DNA from 4 places in the Paenibacillus sp. USHLN196 genome. Region 3 is predicted to be linked to each of the others. Evidence: predicted binding sites of a transcription regulator. Region 3 holds the regulator's gene; each other region holds the start of a gene.
What was found. The regulator LexA, encoded in region 3, represses DNA repair genes until DNA is damaged. The targets are predictions, from matches to a motif close to CGAACATATGTTCG.
Positions count from the first base shown of each region.

Region 1: WFI24_RS01760 (DNA polymerase IV) is a predicted target of LexA. The motif match lies at 1,273-1,286, and genes of this name have one in related genera.
Region 2: recA (recombinase RecA) is a predicted target of LexA. The motif match lies at 1,114-1,127, and genes of this name have one in related genera.
Region 4: WFI24_RS13185 (DNA polymerase IV) is a predicted target of LexA. The motif match lies at 1,707-1,720, and genes of this name have one in related genera.

Region 1 covers NZ_JBBCYH010000001.1:422,751-425,955, reverse strand. Annotated here, with positions in the region: gene WFI24_RS01765 (YolD-like family protein) at 1-12, opposite strand, end outside; gene WFI24_RS01760 (DNA polymerase IV) at 9-1,247, opposite strand; gene WFI24_RS01755 (hypothetical protein) at 2,037-2,477, opposite strand; gene WFI24_RS01750 (helix-turn-helix transcriptional regulator) at 2,478-2,684, opposite strand; partial or broken gene WFI24_RS01745 (PhzF family phenazine biosynthesis protein) at 3,090-3,205, shown strand, end outside.
Region 2 covers NZ_JBBCYH010000013.1:54,900-58,104, reverse strand. Annotated here, with positions in the region: gene WFI24_RS25975 (competence/damage-inducible protein A) at 1-953, shown strand, start outside; gene recA (recombinase RecA) at 1,197-2,261, shown strand; gene WFI24_RS25965 (regulatory protein RecX) at 2,538-3,205, shown strand, end outside.
Region 3 covers NZ_JBBCYH010000001.1:741,450-744,654, forward strand. Annotated here, with positions in the region: gene WFI24_RS03200 (hypothetical protein) at 1-254, opposite strand, end outside; gene WFI24_RS03205 (DUF896 domain-containing protein) at 379-588, opposite strand; gene WFI24_RS03210 (LysM peptidoglycan-binding domain-containing protein) at 684-1,061, opposite strand; gene lexA (transcriptional repressor LexA) at 1,359-1,985, shown strand; gene WFI24_RS03220 (aldehyde dehydrogenase) at 2,089-3,205, opposite strand, start outside.
Region 4 covers NZ_JBBCYH010000005.1:33,120-36,324, reverse strand. Annotated here, with positions in the region: gene WFI24_RS13200 (SLOG family protein) at 170-835, shown strand; gene WFI24_RS13195 (hypothetical protein) at 850-1,038, shown strand; gene WFI24_RS13190 (stalk domain-containing protein) at 1,082-1,585, opposite strand; gene WFI24_RS13185 (DNA polymerase IV) at 1,745-2,986, shown strand; gene WFI24_RS13180 (YolD-like family protein) at 2,983-3,205, shown strand, end outside.

The DNA.
Region 1 (3,205 bases), 320 kb from region 3:
TTTTTTGCTCATTTATAATGCCCCCCAATTTTAGATGCTCGATCTATCGCTTGACCCGCAGCCGTAATGGAGCTCGCTCGTAGAATGGCAATGTCGCCAAATCGATCCTTAATGTCGTCCATCACCTGATCAATGGCCCGTTTCTGCTCTTGATCATCAAAAAAAGATAGTTGATATGTATCCGCGTTGGATAATTGAGAAAGGGATACACCTACACGGCGCACAGGTTGCCCATCCCAGTGTTGATGGAATATGCACTTGGCTATCTTGCACACATCAACAGTTATGTTTGTAGGGTCAGACAGTTTTACCTGCCTGTGAAAACCCGTTGGATGGTCAAAATCCGCTCCAGACACACTCACGGAAATAACACAACCCATCAGCCCCTTTTTGCGGGCTCTTCTACACACTTCTGTGCAGATATCGAGGATAACCACTTCGATCTCCCATGCCTCTGTGAAATCTCTAGACAGGGTCATTCCGTTTCCGATATCCTTTTGTGTACTGTGCGTGTTGACGGTTACCGGCGAATTGTCGAGTCCATTTGCGACTCTCCAGATGACTTCTCCATTAACACCCCACTTACTTCTTAATTTGGAAAGAGGCGTATTTGCCAGGTCTTTAATGGTTCGGATGCCCATCTTCCACAGATGTTTTTCCATTCTTGAGCCAATCCCCCACATATCGCGGATGGGCTTATCTCCAATGTGAAGGTGTAGTTCCTCTTTCTTTAAGTGGAAAATACCCCCCTCTGCTTTTTTAGCAATCATATCGCAGCACAGTTTACTGATGATTTTGTTTTCGCCAATACCAGCTCTCGCGTAAACACCTGTTTCATTATAGATTTTGTCTTGAATTTGCTTGGCCAAATCGACTGGATCATTACCGAATAGATGCATAGACCCTGTAAAATCAGCGAATAATTCGTCTATGCTGTACGGTTCGACCAGATCGGTGAACTCCTCAATAATGGACATGATTTGAGTGGATACTTCGATGTATTCTTGCATGTGTGGTCTCACAATGATCAGTTCAGGGCACTTCTGAAGAGACTGCCAGAGTGGTTCCGCGGTAGATACCCCTTTAGCTTTGGCTAATGGACAAGCGGCAAGGATAATTCCAGAACGCCTTGCTGGATCTCCCGCGACGGCGAGTGGTCTATTTTTGTATTGAGGCATTTTCGCCTTTTCGACCGAAGCATAAAACGACTGCATATCAATGAGCATAATGGTTCGTTGCTTAGCCAACACTGAAATCACTCCTGTACATTTAAGAACGTATGTTTGTATATTATAAACCGAACGCATGTTCTTTATGCAAGAGGTAAATATTTATATTCATCCGAGATTAACGGACAATGAAAAATCCCATTGCTTCTGAAAGTATATAATCCATGTAGAAACAACAACCCCAATCGACTTTTTACGATTGGGGTTGTTTTCAATTACACATGCCATGCTCCATACTGGACTGATCCTATTTAGTATTTCATACTCTGTACAATTGGAAAATTGTACAGATAGATCTATTCTCTTTTTTTTGTTTTAACATCGCTAATGTTGTGTACATAGCAAAAAACATTAAGGGGTTTACTTAATTGCAGAAAAAGAAAGTTTTAATTTCATTGGGAGGACTATTAGTTCTCGTCACCAGCCTAAGTTTATTTGCAGGTGTGGGGACTGCCAGTGAGGTAGGGTCTAATGGTGAAATTGAGCAAAAGTGGCCAAACAGGTCAAATTATTCCTGAATGACTTGCCGATAGAGTACCAGAGTTCCAAGGAATTTTCAGATCAGTTTAGTGTTGCTGCTGATCATATAAAACCTTTATTACATCTTAATTTTTAATTTATTTGAGCCGCGCTTGCGGCTCTTTTTCTATATTCAAAGAAAATCTAATCCTAGCAACATGATCCATCATGATACTATTTAGATATTTACTAACCGAAATTACACAATGTTCTTGTCCCTCGACACTATTTTCACTGGTAAACTGTTCCTGACCTGAAATTATGAGATCCTCTGCTTTGATCTAAACCTTAAATTTTTCTCGCATAATACATCCACGATGCAAAAAATACGATTAAAACAAATAATAAGCAAGCTAGTAAGGTGTAGAATATCAAGGAATTAAAGAAACCGGCGATCACGGAGGCAATGCCCAGACCAATGAGAATGATTGCTGTGCTGAGTGTGCCGGCACTCTGGAGTATCATTACACTCCGCTCGTCATTCTCCTCAATATACTGCTTCTTCAGCTCGGTTTCATTATTGCTGGCTTTTATATACCTGACGAGGAAAAAAGCGACGGCCACTTCAACCCCGATAAAAGCGCCTGTGTGAAATCCCTTTATAAAACTAGGCAAATCGGGTAGTCCACCTCGGTAAAATATGAGTCCTACATAGATCAATAGTGTAGCAGCAGCTACCAGTGACAGTACGTTTTTGCGAGTTTTTACTTTAATCTTGTAATTGTCCATTTACATTTCCTCCACTTCGCTGAAATCAAAAACATCTTCAATGGCGAGTCCGAAAAAATTGGCAATTTTGTAAGCAAGTATAAGGGAAGCCGTATACTTTCCCCTTTCAAGGGAGGTGATGGTTTGCCGGGTAACACCAACAATTCGTCCCAGCTCTTCCTGTGACAGCTTATGCTGCTTACGCAGTTCTGCAATTCTTGTCTTCAAGTGATCACGTCCTTGCAATGTTTACTTTGCATTTTTAGCATAGTTCACTTTGCAATATGTGTCAAGTGAACTTTGCATTTTATATGGTTTACAAATTTCACCGAAGGAGTTTGCAAAATGGGGCTTCCTCTAAGCTTCTGGCCGTTATGGATCAATCCGAAAGACGTGCCTATGAAAATGAGCCCCTCCCCTGAATTCGTCAAAATAATTTTGATCGCCATAGAATTTCATAGGTTAAACCTAGGGTTTTTCCAATGTCCACCCTAAAGGGGTGCATTTCTCCCCAAAATGTTTGCACTCTCAGTTGTTTTTTTCTTGTTACTTACCTCTGAATGCAAAACAATCCAAGCCCCTCTTTGTAAAAGAAGGGCTTGGCTCGGTTGATTTTGTTTATATAAGATGCCAGAAGCGGTTCAAACCGCTACACCTGATTTCTCTAAACTGAAAGAGTTACCAGACGATTTTGTTGTCTCCATTACAGCGAAAAGCGACAAATTCGATTTTGCATCTAGAAGCTTTTT
Region 2 (3,205 bases), on a different contig from region 3:
TTTTCAGAGATCGTAATGTGGACATGACAGAGAATAACCGACGTCAAGCGATCGTTATTGATGGTGGGACACCTCTCGCCAATGAAACCGGTCTAGCCGCAGGAAATGCGATTTCTGACAATGATAAATATTATATTGTGATGCCTGGACCACCTAAAGAGTTGATTCCAATGTTTGAACAGGAAGTCAAGCCTTGGTTGTTCCAGCATGTACTTACAGAAGAAATGCCGATCTATTCCCGAATGCTTAAATTCGCAGGTATTGGTGAATCTGCTCTGGAAGATCGACTTCTGGATCTCATTGACGCGCAGACAGACCCTACGATTGCTCCTTATGCGAGTGAGGGAGAAGTTACAGTACGTGTCTCCACAAAGGCTGCAAGTGAGGGAGAGGCGATGCTGAAGCTGGATGCGATGGAGGTCCAGATTCGTGAGCGGTTGACCGAACATCTCTACGCGAACGAGGATGTGCCTATAGAGTACACAATTGTAACCATGATGTCTGACATGGGTCTGACGCTTAGCGCTGCTGAGAGCTGCACTGGAGGGCTTGTCATGCAAAGTCTGACATCTGTACCTGGAAGTGCATCGATGCTTAAGGGTGGAATTGTCTGTTACTCCAATGAGATTAAAGAAAAGCTGCTGAATGTGCCTCATGATTATCTGGAAGGTGAAGAGGCGCCAGGGGCGGTAAGTCCAGAGGTTGCAAAAGTGCTTGCTGAGCAGATCCGAATGATTGGCGATGCTGATTTTGGTCTGGCTGTTACCGGTGTAGCGGGACCGGGATATTCGGAACGCAAGCCACCAGGACTTGTCTTTATCGCTCTCGCTGAACGAGGAAAAGAAACCGAGATTCATGAGCTGCGCATCAATGGTAATCGCGAGACTGTTCGCATTCGCTCAGCCAAAGCAATTCTCTATCGCTTATGGCAAAAACTTGTGGCGATGGATTGATTAGTTAACAGTGTGGATTGCATTTAGAGTTCCAAGCAAGTATAATTAAGGAAGACGGAAGAACCGTAGAATTAGGCGTAACAGCCTTGTTTACGGTTCTTTTTTCTGTTTAATGGAAAGTTTCTTAGAGGAAGAGGCGCCTCGGCCTTTACAAAAAAAACGAATGTATGTTCGAAAAAAAGCTTGGCAAACGTGTTAAAACAAGGTATCATTATCTTATAAACAGTAAAGGGTGTGAGCTTATTGTCAGACCGTCGTGCCGCGCTTGATATGGCGCTCCGTCAAATAGAGAAGCAATTTGGTAAAGGATCCATCATGAAACTGGGTGAGTCCACTCATATGAACGTGGAAATTATTCCCAGTGGTTCCTTGGCTTTGGATATTGCATTAGGAACAGGCGGCTTGCCTAAAGGCCGTATTGTTGAAATATATGGACCTGAGTCTTCAGGTAAAACAACTGTCGCATTGCATGCGATTGCTGAAGTACAACGCGTTGGTGGACAAGCAGCATTTATCGATGCCGAGCATGCTCTTGATCCTCAATATGCAAGCAAATTGGGTGTTAACATTGATGAATTGCTTCTATCTCAGCCAGATACGGGTGAGCAAGGGCTGGAAATTGCAGAAGCTCTTGTGCGCAGTGGTGCAGTAGATATTGTCGTTATTGACTCTGTAGCTGCATTGGTTCCAAAAGCTGAGATTGAAGGCGAAATGGGTGATTCACACGTCGGTTTGCAGGCGCGTTTGATGTCCCAAGCGCTACGTAAATTGTCCGGTGCAATCAGCAAATCCAAAACAATCGCAATTTTCATTAACCAGCTTCGTGAGAAAGTCGGCGTTATGTTTGGTAACCCGGAAACAACACCTGGTGGTCGTGCCCTGAAGTTTTATTCCACAGTACGTCTGGATGTACGTCGTATTGAGAGTATCAAATCAGGAAATGACATGATTGGTAACCGTACTCGTATTAAAGTGGTGAAAAACAAAGTAGCACCTCCGTTCAAACAAGCGGAAGTGGATATCATGTACGGTGAGGGTATCTCGAGAGAAGGCAGTATCATTGATATTGGTACAGAGCTGGACATCGTTAACAAGAGTGGTGCATGGTACTCATACGAAGGCGAGCGTTTAGGCCAAGGCCGTGAGAACGCGAAGCAGTTCATGAAAGAGCATAAGGACATTGCTGAAATCATTGAACAAAAAATTCGTGTAGCTAGCAACTTGACTACTGCAGTTCCTGCGCCAACTAGTGAAGAGCAACAAAAAGAAGCAGAAGAAGAACAAGAATTATTCGAAATCAACGAGTAATCTTCCTAAACCCTTCCTTGTAGGGAGGATCCAGAGGGCGCTGCCCTTTGAATTTCGCAAACCTGTCTGATTGAGCTTGGCTCGATTTGGATAAGGAATTGTGGTGGAGTGTCTCGGTGTGCAACAGCCCCTGTCCCAATGGACAGGGGCTGTTGCACAATGACTGTGAGAGAAAAGGCCGGGCTGAGTTCCCGGCTTTTTGTATTAGCGTTCTCTATCTTCTGTGAATGTTAGCGTAAAGCTCAAACATAAAGAGTTATGAAAGGGGAGACCTGAATGGATCAACATGACGAGGATTTATATGAAGAAGCAGAAGGGGATGGCCTTTCCCAGTTTCCGGACAACGAAGAACTAACCATTACACGGGTAGAACGAACGAAGAGCAGACAAGCTCGTTATCGCATCACTTTTGGCATACACTCCATTACTGTCCTTGAAGACGTGATGATTAAATACAGGATGACGCAGGGCAACACGTTTATGAAGAAGGATCTGGAAGAAATCATCGTAGCTGACGAGCGACAACGGACCTATGCACAATCTCTGCGTTTTTTGGAGCATAAACCTCGTACACGGCATGAGTTAAGTCAGAAACTTCGTCAGAAGGAGTTTGCTGCACCATTGATTGAAGAGGCACTGGATCGGCTTGAGCGTGAGAACCTGGTAGATGACGATCTATTTGCGAAGGAATGGACAAGACAGCGTATGGAGGGCAAGCGGAAGGGAAAACTGTGGATAAGGCAAGAGCTGCGTCAAAAGGGCATTGCCAATGATCTCATTATTGAGGCACTCGAAGGGATCAGTACAGATACGGAATTTGAGACTGCTCTGAGCGCCGGACGCAAAAAGTGGAATCAGGTCAAAGGAGACGTCAAAGAGAAGAAACATAAAACGCTTCCCTTCCTAATGAGACGTGGTTTTTCAATGGATATGGTGCGCCGTGT
Region 3 (3,205 bases):
ATAAAGATGACTGCCAAAAATACGTAAAGCAGCATCGTCACCCAGTCCCAGGTTGTCATTGGAGCTTGTACAAGGAAGGTGCTCATAAACAGATACAAAAAGGCAAGACCAATCAAAAATATAGGGAACAACAGGCTACGTCCTTTAAAGACTTCTTCACCTGGTGTTCCTGTGATTGGTTGACCACTTTTTTTACGTTGCTGATTTAACTGCTTGGAATTTTTCTTAACCGTTCTCTCGAACGAACGCGACATGAGAATCCCCCTTATGTGTCTTTGTATCGGCTTACATAACTGTAAACCAACATTTCCCCCTATAAATTGCACTCTCAAATAACAGGAAGAAACCTAAATATCATAATGATATCATTAGGTTTCGTTAGTGTTTGAGTTTGCCTTGGTGGCCTTTGTCATTCTCATCATCAACAATCTCAATGGTATCCAGTTGCTGTCTGAAATTGCTGCGGATATTACTCAAATAAATCTCTCTAAGCTCGGCACGTTCAGCAAGTTCTTCCTCCGACAATCCAGTGGACTTTTGCTTACGAGCCAATTCGTTAATGCGTGCTACCAGACTATCTATATCCAAGCTTGTCCCCTCCAAAAATACAAAGTCACATTAACTTTGCCATGATAAAGGCAGCTTGTCAAGCTGACACGCGTTAACACTCATTGATGTGCATTTTATTCTGCAAATTGCGGTAGAGCTAATACCTGACCCACTTGGATCGAAGTCGTATGAAGTTGATTCACTTTTTTAATTGCTTCTATATAAACACGTGTATCCATATTCGACGGTTTGTGTTCCAAAGAAATACTCCATAATGTTTCCCCTTCTGAAATGGCTATCTTTCCTCCTGGAAGAACATCATTCTCTTTGCCAGCAAATACAGTTAAAACAGTACTACATCCAATAAATATAATCAAAGAGGTAATAGCCACCTTTAACATCCATGAAGAAATCTTGAAACGTGCTAAAACCTTCTTGTAGTTCCCTATGTTGGACTTCACCAGTTCCGAATTCATTGGTTCATAAATGCTTTGATAAGTAGAATATCTCATTAAATACCCGCCTCCAAACGTTTGTTCCTATCTGTTGGAATCAATATAACACGAACACTTGTTTTGTTCAATAGCTTTTTAGAACAATTGTTCGCTTCTTTTTTTGAAGGAGAGATATCCTAATTGAAGCCTCTTGCACAGTATTTGTAGTATTCTGCTCTAACTTTTGTACAGATTCTGTTCTGAAAGTTAAAAAAACACTGATTTAATGCCATTATATTTAGAACTTATGTTTGTACGAACGGAGGTTCTATGTTATAATTTTCCCAAACGTTACTAAAATGGGGTTGATACGGTATGTCGAAGATATCCAGCAGGCAGCAGGCTATTCTGGAGTTTATACGAAATGAAGTCCGGTTGAAGGGGTATCCTCCTTCCGTACGGGAAATTGGTGAAGCGGTTGGACTGGCTTCCAGCTCAACAGTACATGGACATTTGGATCGTTTGGAGAAAAAAGGGCTGATCCGACGCGACCCTACCAAACCAAGAGCTATTGAGCTTTTGAGCCAGGAAGAATCTGAGCATTCTCATCAATTTGCTCATAGCGTTGCACGTATTCCTGTCGTTGGTAAGGTTACAGCCGGGGTTCCAATCACTGCAACCGAGAACATTGAAGACTACTTCCCTCTTCCTACGCACTATGTAGGCGAACAGAAAGTGTTTATGCTTTCGGTAGTCGGAGATAGTATGGTGGAAGCTGGAATCGTTAACGGAGATTATGTTATTGTCCGTCAACAGCAAACTGCTGATAACGGTGATATCGTCGTTGCAATGACTGAAGACGATGAAGCTACAGTGAAAACGTTCTATAAAGAAAAAGATCATATTCGCCTTCAACCGGAGAATGCGACCTTCGAACCTTTACGTTTGAAACACGTTAGTATTCTGGGTAAAGTCATTGGCCTTTTCCGAGATATTCATTAATATTTACATGAGTAACAAAACTAGATGTAATGAAATATGTAAAGAGGTTGCCCTAAAAACAGGACAACCTCTTTTTTCATGTTTATGTTGTTTTATCAGCTAATTATTCACTGCGTTTCAGAACACTCTTGTGATGCGAGAACACATCAAAACTCTGTTGTCCGTGATATGAGCCCATACCACTCTCTCCTACCCCACCAAACGGAAGATAGTGTGAAGTCATATGAGAAAGTGTGTCATTAATACATCCCCCACCAAAGGATACTTGATTCAGAACCTGAGCCTGTAGTTGCTCATCCTGTGTGAAGAGATATAACGCCAATGGTTTTGGCCGGCGAACGATCTCATCCAGCATCGGGTTCAGGTCACTGTACGTAAATACAGGAAGCACTGGACCGAAGATCTCTTCTTGCATAACAGATGATTCCCAGTTTACATCTCCAAGTACGGTCGGCTCAATTAACAACTGCTCACGCACAGAACGTCCACCAATTAGCGTTTTACCATCATTAAGGAATTTCGACAATCGATCAAAGTTACGTGCGTTGACAATATGCGGAAAATCAGCGTTCTGTAGCACATCATCTCCAAATTTATCTTTGATCTCTGCACCAATCAGATTGATCAATTCATCATGAACTTGTTCATGCACAAGCAAGTAATCCGGAGCAACGCATGTTTGCCCTGCATTCAGGAATTTACCGCGAACCAGACGCTGAGCTGCCAGCTCTAGATCTGCATCACTATGAACTATAGCCGGACTCTTACCGCCTAGCTCCAGGGTTACAGGAGTCAGATGCTCTGCTGCTGCCTTCATAACAATGCGTCCAACACCCGTGCTGCCTGTGAAGAAAATATAATCAAACTTCTCTTTCAACAATGCTGTGCTGGCCTCAACCTCCCCTTCCATAACGGCAATATACTCCTGAGGAAAGATCTCCTGAATCAGGTCATACGTCAGACGAGATACGACTGGTGTTAATTCAGAAGGTTTGATAACTGCACAGTTACCGGCTGCAATTGCTCCAATCAGTGGACCAAAGGCCAGTTGGAAAGGATAGTTCCAAGGTGCAATAATAAGAGCCACTCCGTATGGTTCAGGGTAAATGGTACTCACCCCATCCGGCATAGCCGAATTGGTTGGGACTTGTCTTGGTGCAGCCCAGTCCTGCAGGTGTTCTAATGCAAAATCCAGTTCACCTAGAACAATGCGAATCTCG
Region 4 (3,205 bases), on a different contig from region 3:
TGGTATGGCGGGATCAATGGCTCTGCTGTACCTCCCGATTCGTCTAATTAGTTTCATGAATAAAGTAAGATTCTCACATAAAGCATACTATTATGTTGTATTGAGCACATTTATTTTGGTTTCGGTACTGCAACGCTTCGATATTATATAGGAAGGAGGTTAAGTAAATATGGTCGACTTCGCATATCTCAACTCTCCTGAAGGAAAAGAAGAGATGAACAGAAGACGTGAAGAGCGAAGAGAACAGGAAGAGATTGAGTTTAAGACAGTTTCATTTACAGGGCATCGTCCCAATAAGCTGGGAAATTGCTACAGCCTCACAGATAGCCAATCCAAATACATAAAGAGTAAGCTTGAACCAGTGCTAATCCAACTGATTGAGAACGAAGGAATTGAAAATTTTGTCTCTGGTGGTGCAATTGGATTTGACCAAATAGCATTCTGGACTGTTCAGGGATTGAAGAAAACAGATTATCCAAATATCTGCAACATAGTAGCTGTCCCATTCAAAAATCAAGCAATTAAATGGACTGATCGTGAAACTCAACACTGGTACAAAAAGATGATTGAGGTAGCTGACGGAATTGTCTATGTGGATGAGCTGCCAGAGTATAAAGTTGAAGGTGTGCCTATTGGTGACTATCATGTTGCAAAGATGCAGAAACGCAATGAATACATGGTAGATAAAAGTAGAATCATTATTTCAACATGGGATGGCACAAAGGGTGGTACGGGTAATTGCTGTAGGTATGTAAGAAAAGTAGGCAAGACGCTTTATAATTTAAAGCCACAGTATGATTTTGATCTAGATGTAACGTACGGCTTCAACGGGTAAAGGAGAGTGTGAAAATGCTTAAGTATAAAATATGGAATTGCTCTGAAGATCGATTCTTAACGGAAGATGAGAGCTATAGATTTGGAATTGGCATAGACGGCAAACTGTATGAGTTTGATTGTGGTGCGGCAGACGGATCTGCATGGTTAGAAAGAGACATATGCTCTGATTATTACGAAATTCACTTTGACGACAAGTCTTGATGAAAGACAAGTTTTAAATAGAAAAGGGGTGGAGAAATCCACCCTATAGTTTTATCAACTTATTCTCAGGTATGTCATACTTGTAGACTGTTCCACTGGTGAGTTCTACATAGTAATATCCCCAAGTGACAATGTACTCAGGATGATTTTCATATACTCTGACTACAAAATACTTCCCATCCTCACTATAGCCCTCATCCATCATTCCAAGTTTGTATTTATCAACGTCTTTCTTAATTTTCGAATACACATACTTGTAGGCATTATCCTCATTTACAATAAACTTCGGCTGCTTCCCAATATAGAGGCTATCTCCTTTTAACGAAACCTTCTCTCCAATCGCATTACTCATAGCTCTAACTGGTACATATGTAGTGTTTTTGTACGTTATTGCATCCGTTGTGGATTTCTTAGTTCCATCTACATAAAGACTGACTTTCTGGATAACTGCTTTAATTGGTGTGGTAGTAGCTGCAAATGCTGTTGTCCCTGTAATTGCTGATCCGATCAGAATACCGATCACTAAACCTTTTAACTTGTCCTTCATTGTAATTCTCCTCTGTTATGTGAAATAGATTGCTTATTGTATTATATAACTTAAATATCTATATGAACTACAAAAATTTCCTGTTGCATAAAGAACGTCTGTTCGGTGTATAATACATATACAAACAAACGTTCTTATTTGATTATGGGAGTGATAATAATGGCGAAGAAAGAGCGGACAATTATGTTAATTGACATGCAGTCGTTTTACGCCAGTGTTGAAAAGGCTAAAATGCCACAATACAAAAACAAACCATTGGCAGTTGCAGGAGATCCAGCAAGACGTTCAGGAATCATACTTGCTGCATGTCCTCTAGCTAAAGCAAAAGGTGTGTCAACCGCTGAACCATTATGGCAGTCACTACAAAAGTGTCCTGAACTGATAATTGTGAGACCACATATGCAAGAATATATCGAGGTTTCTACTCAAATTATGTCCATTATTGAGGAGTTTACTGACTTAGTTGAACCCTATAGCATAGATGAGCTATTTTGTGACGTGACAGGATCTCTGCACCTATTTGGTAATGACCCGATTGACTTGGCAAGACAAATCCAAGACAAGATTTACAATGAAACGGGAGTCTATGCAAGAGCGGGTATTTCGACCAACAAAGTAATGAGTAAGCTTTGCTGTGACATGATCGCGAAGAAAATTGAGGGTGGAGTATTCTTTCTTAGAAAAGAAGAATTACATGAGCACATAGGCGATAAGCCCATCCGTGATATGTGGGGTATTGGATCTAGGATGGAAAAGCATTTGTGGAAAATGGGTATTCGAACAATAAGACAGCTTGCGAATACTCCACTGTCAAAACTGAGAAGCAAGTGGGGCGTAAACGGTGAAGTTATATGGAGAGTAGCGAATGGATTGGATGATAGTCCAGTAACCATAAATACTCATAGTGTGCAAAAGGATATTGGTAATGGCATGACACTCCCTAGGGACTATACAGAACAGTGGGAGATCGATGTTGTAATCCAAGATATTTGTACAGAGGTTTGCAGACGTGCCCGGAAAAAGGGATTGATGGGTAGCGTAGTTACTATGAGCTTATCGGGTGTAGACTTTGATCGACCGACTGGCTTCAGTAGACAGGTTAAACTTCAAGATCCCACTAATATAACTGTAGATGTGTGTAAGATAGCTAAACAAATTTTTAGACAACATTGGGATGGTCAACCTGTGCGACGAGTCGGAATATCGTTATCCAATCTTTCAAACGCTGAGACGTATCAATTATCATTGTTCGATGACCAAGAACAGAAGAGGGCCATAGACAAAGTAATGGATGATATCAAGGATCGCTTTGGAGATATAGCTATACTCAGAGCAAGCTCAATCACATCTGCTGGTCAAGCCATAGACAGATCAAATAAAATTGGAGGACACTACAGATGAGTAAAAAATTGCAAGCAAATGGATTATGGGAATCGAGCCGCATGATGCTTCCACAACATAAGGAAAGGATCATTGAACATCGCTCCAAAGATAATGTTACAACAAAACCAATCTTACACGAAGACGAAGTAGAGATTATTTCCCTTAACTTGGGTATGTCATTAAGGTATACTTTGGAGACAGACATTGAAATTTTTAATGAGTATGGGAATAGGATAA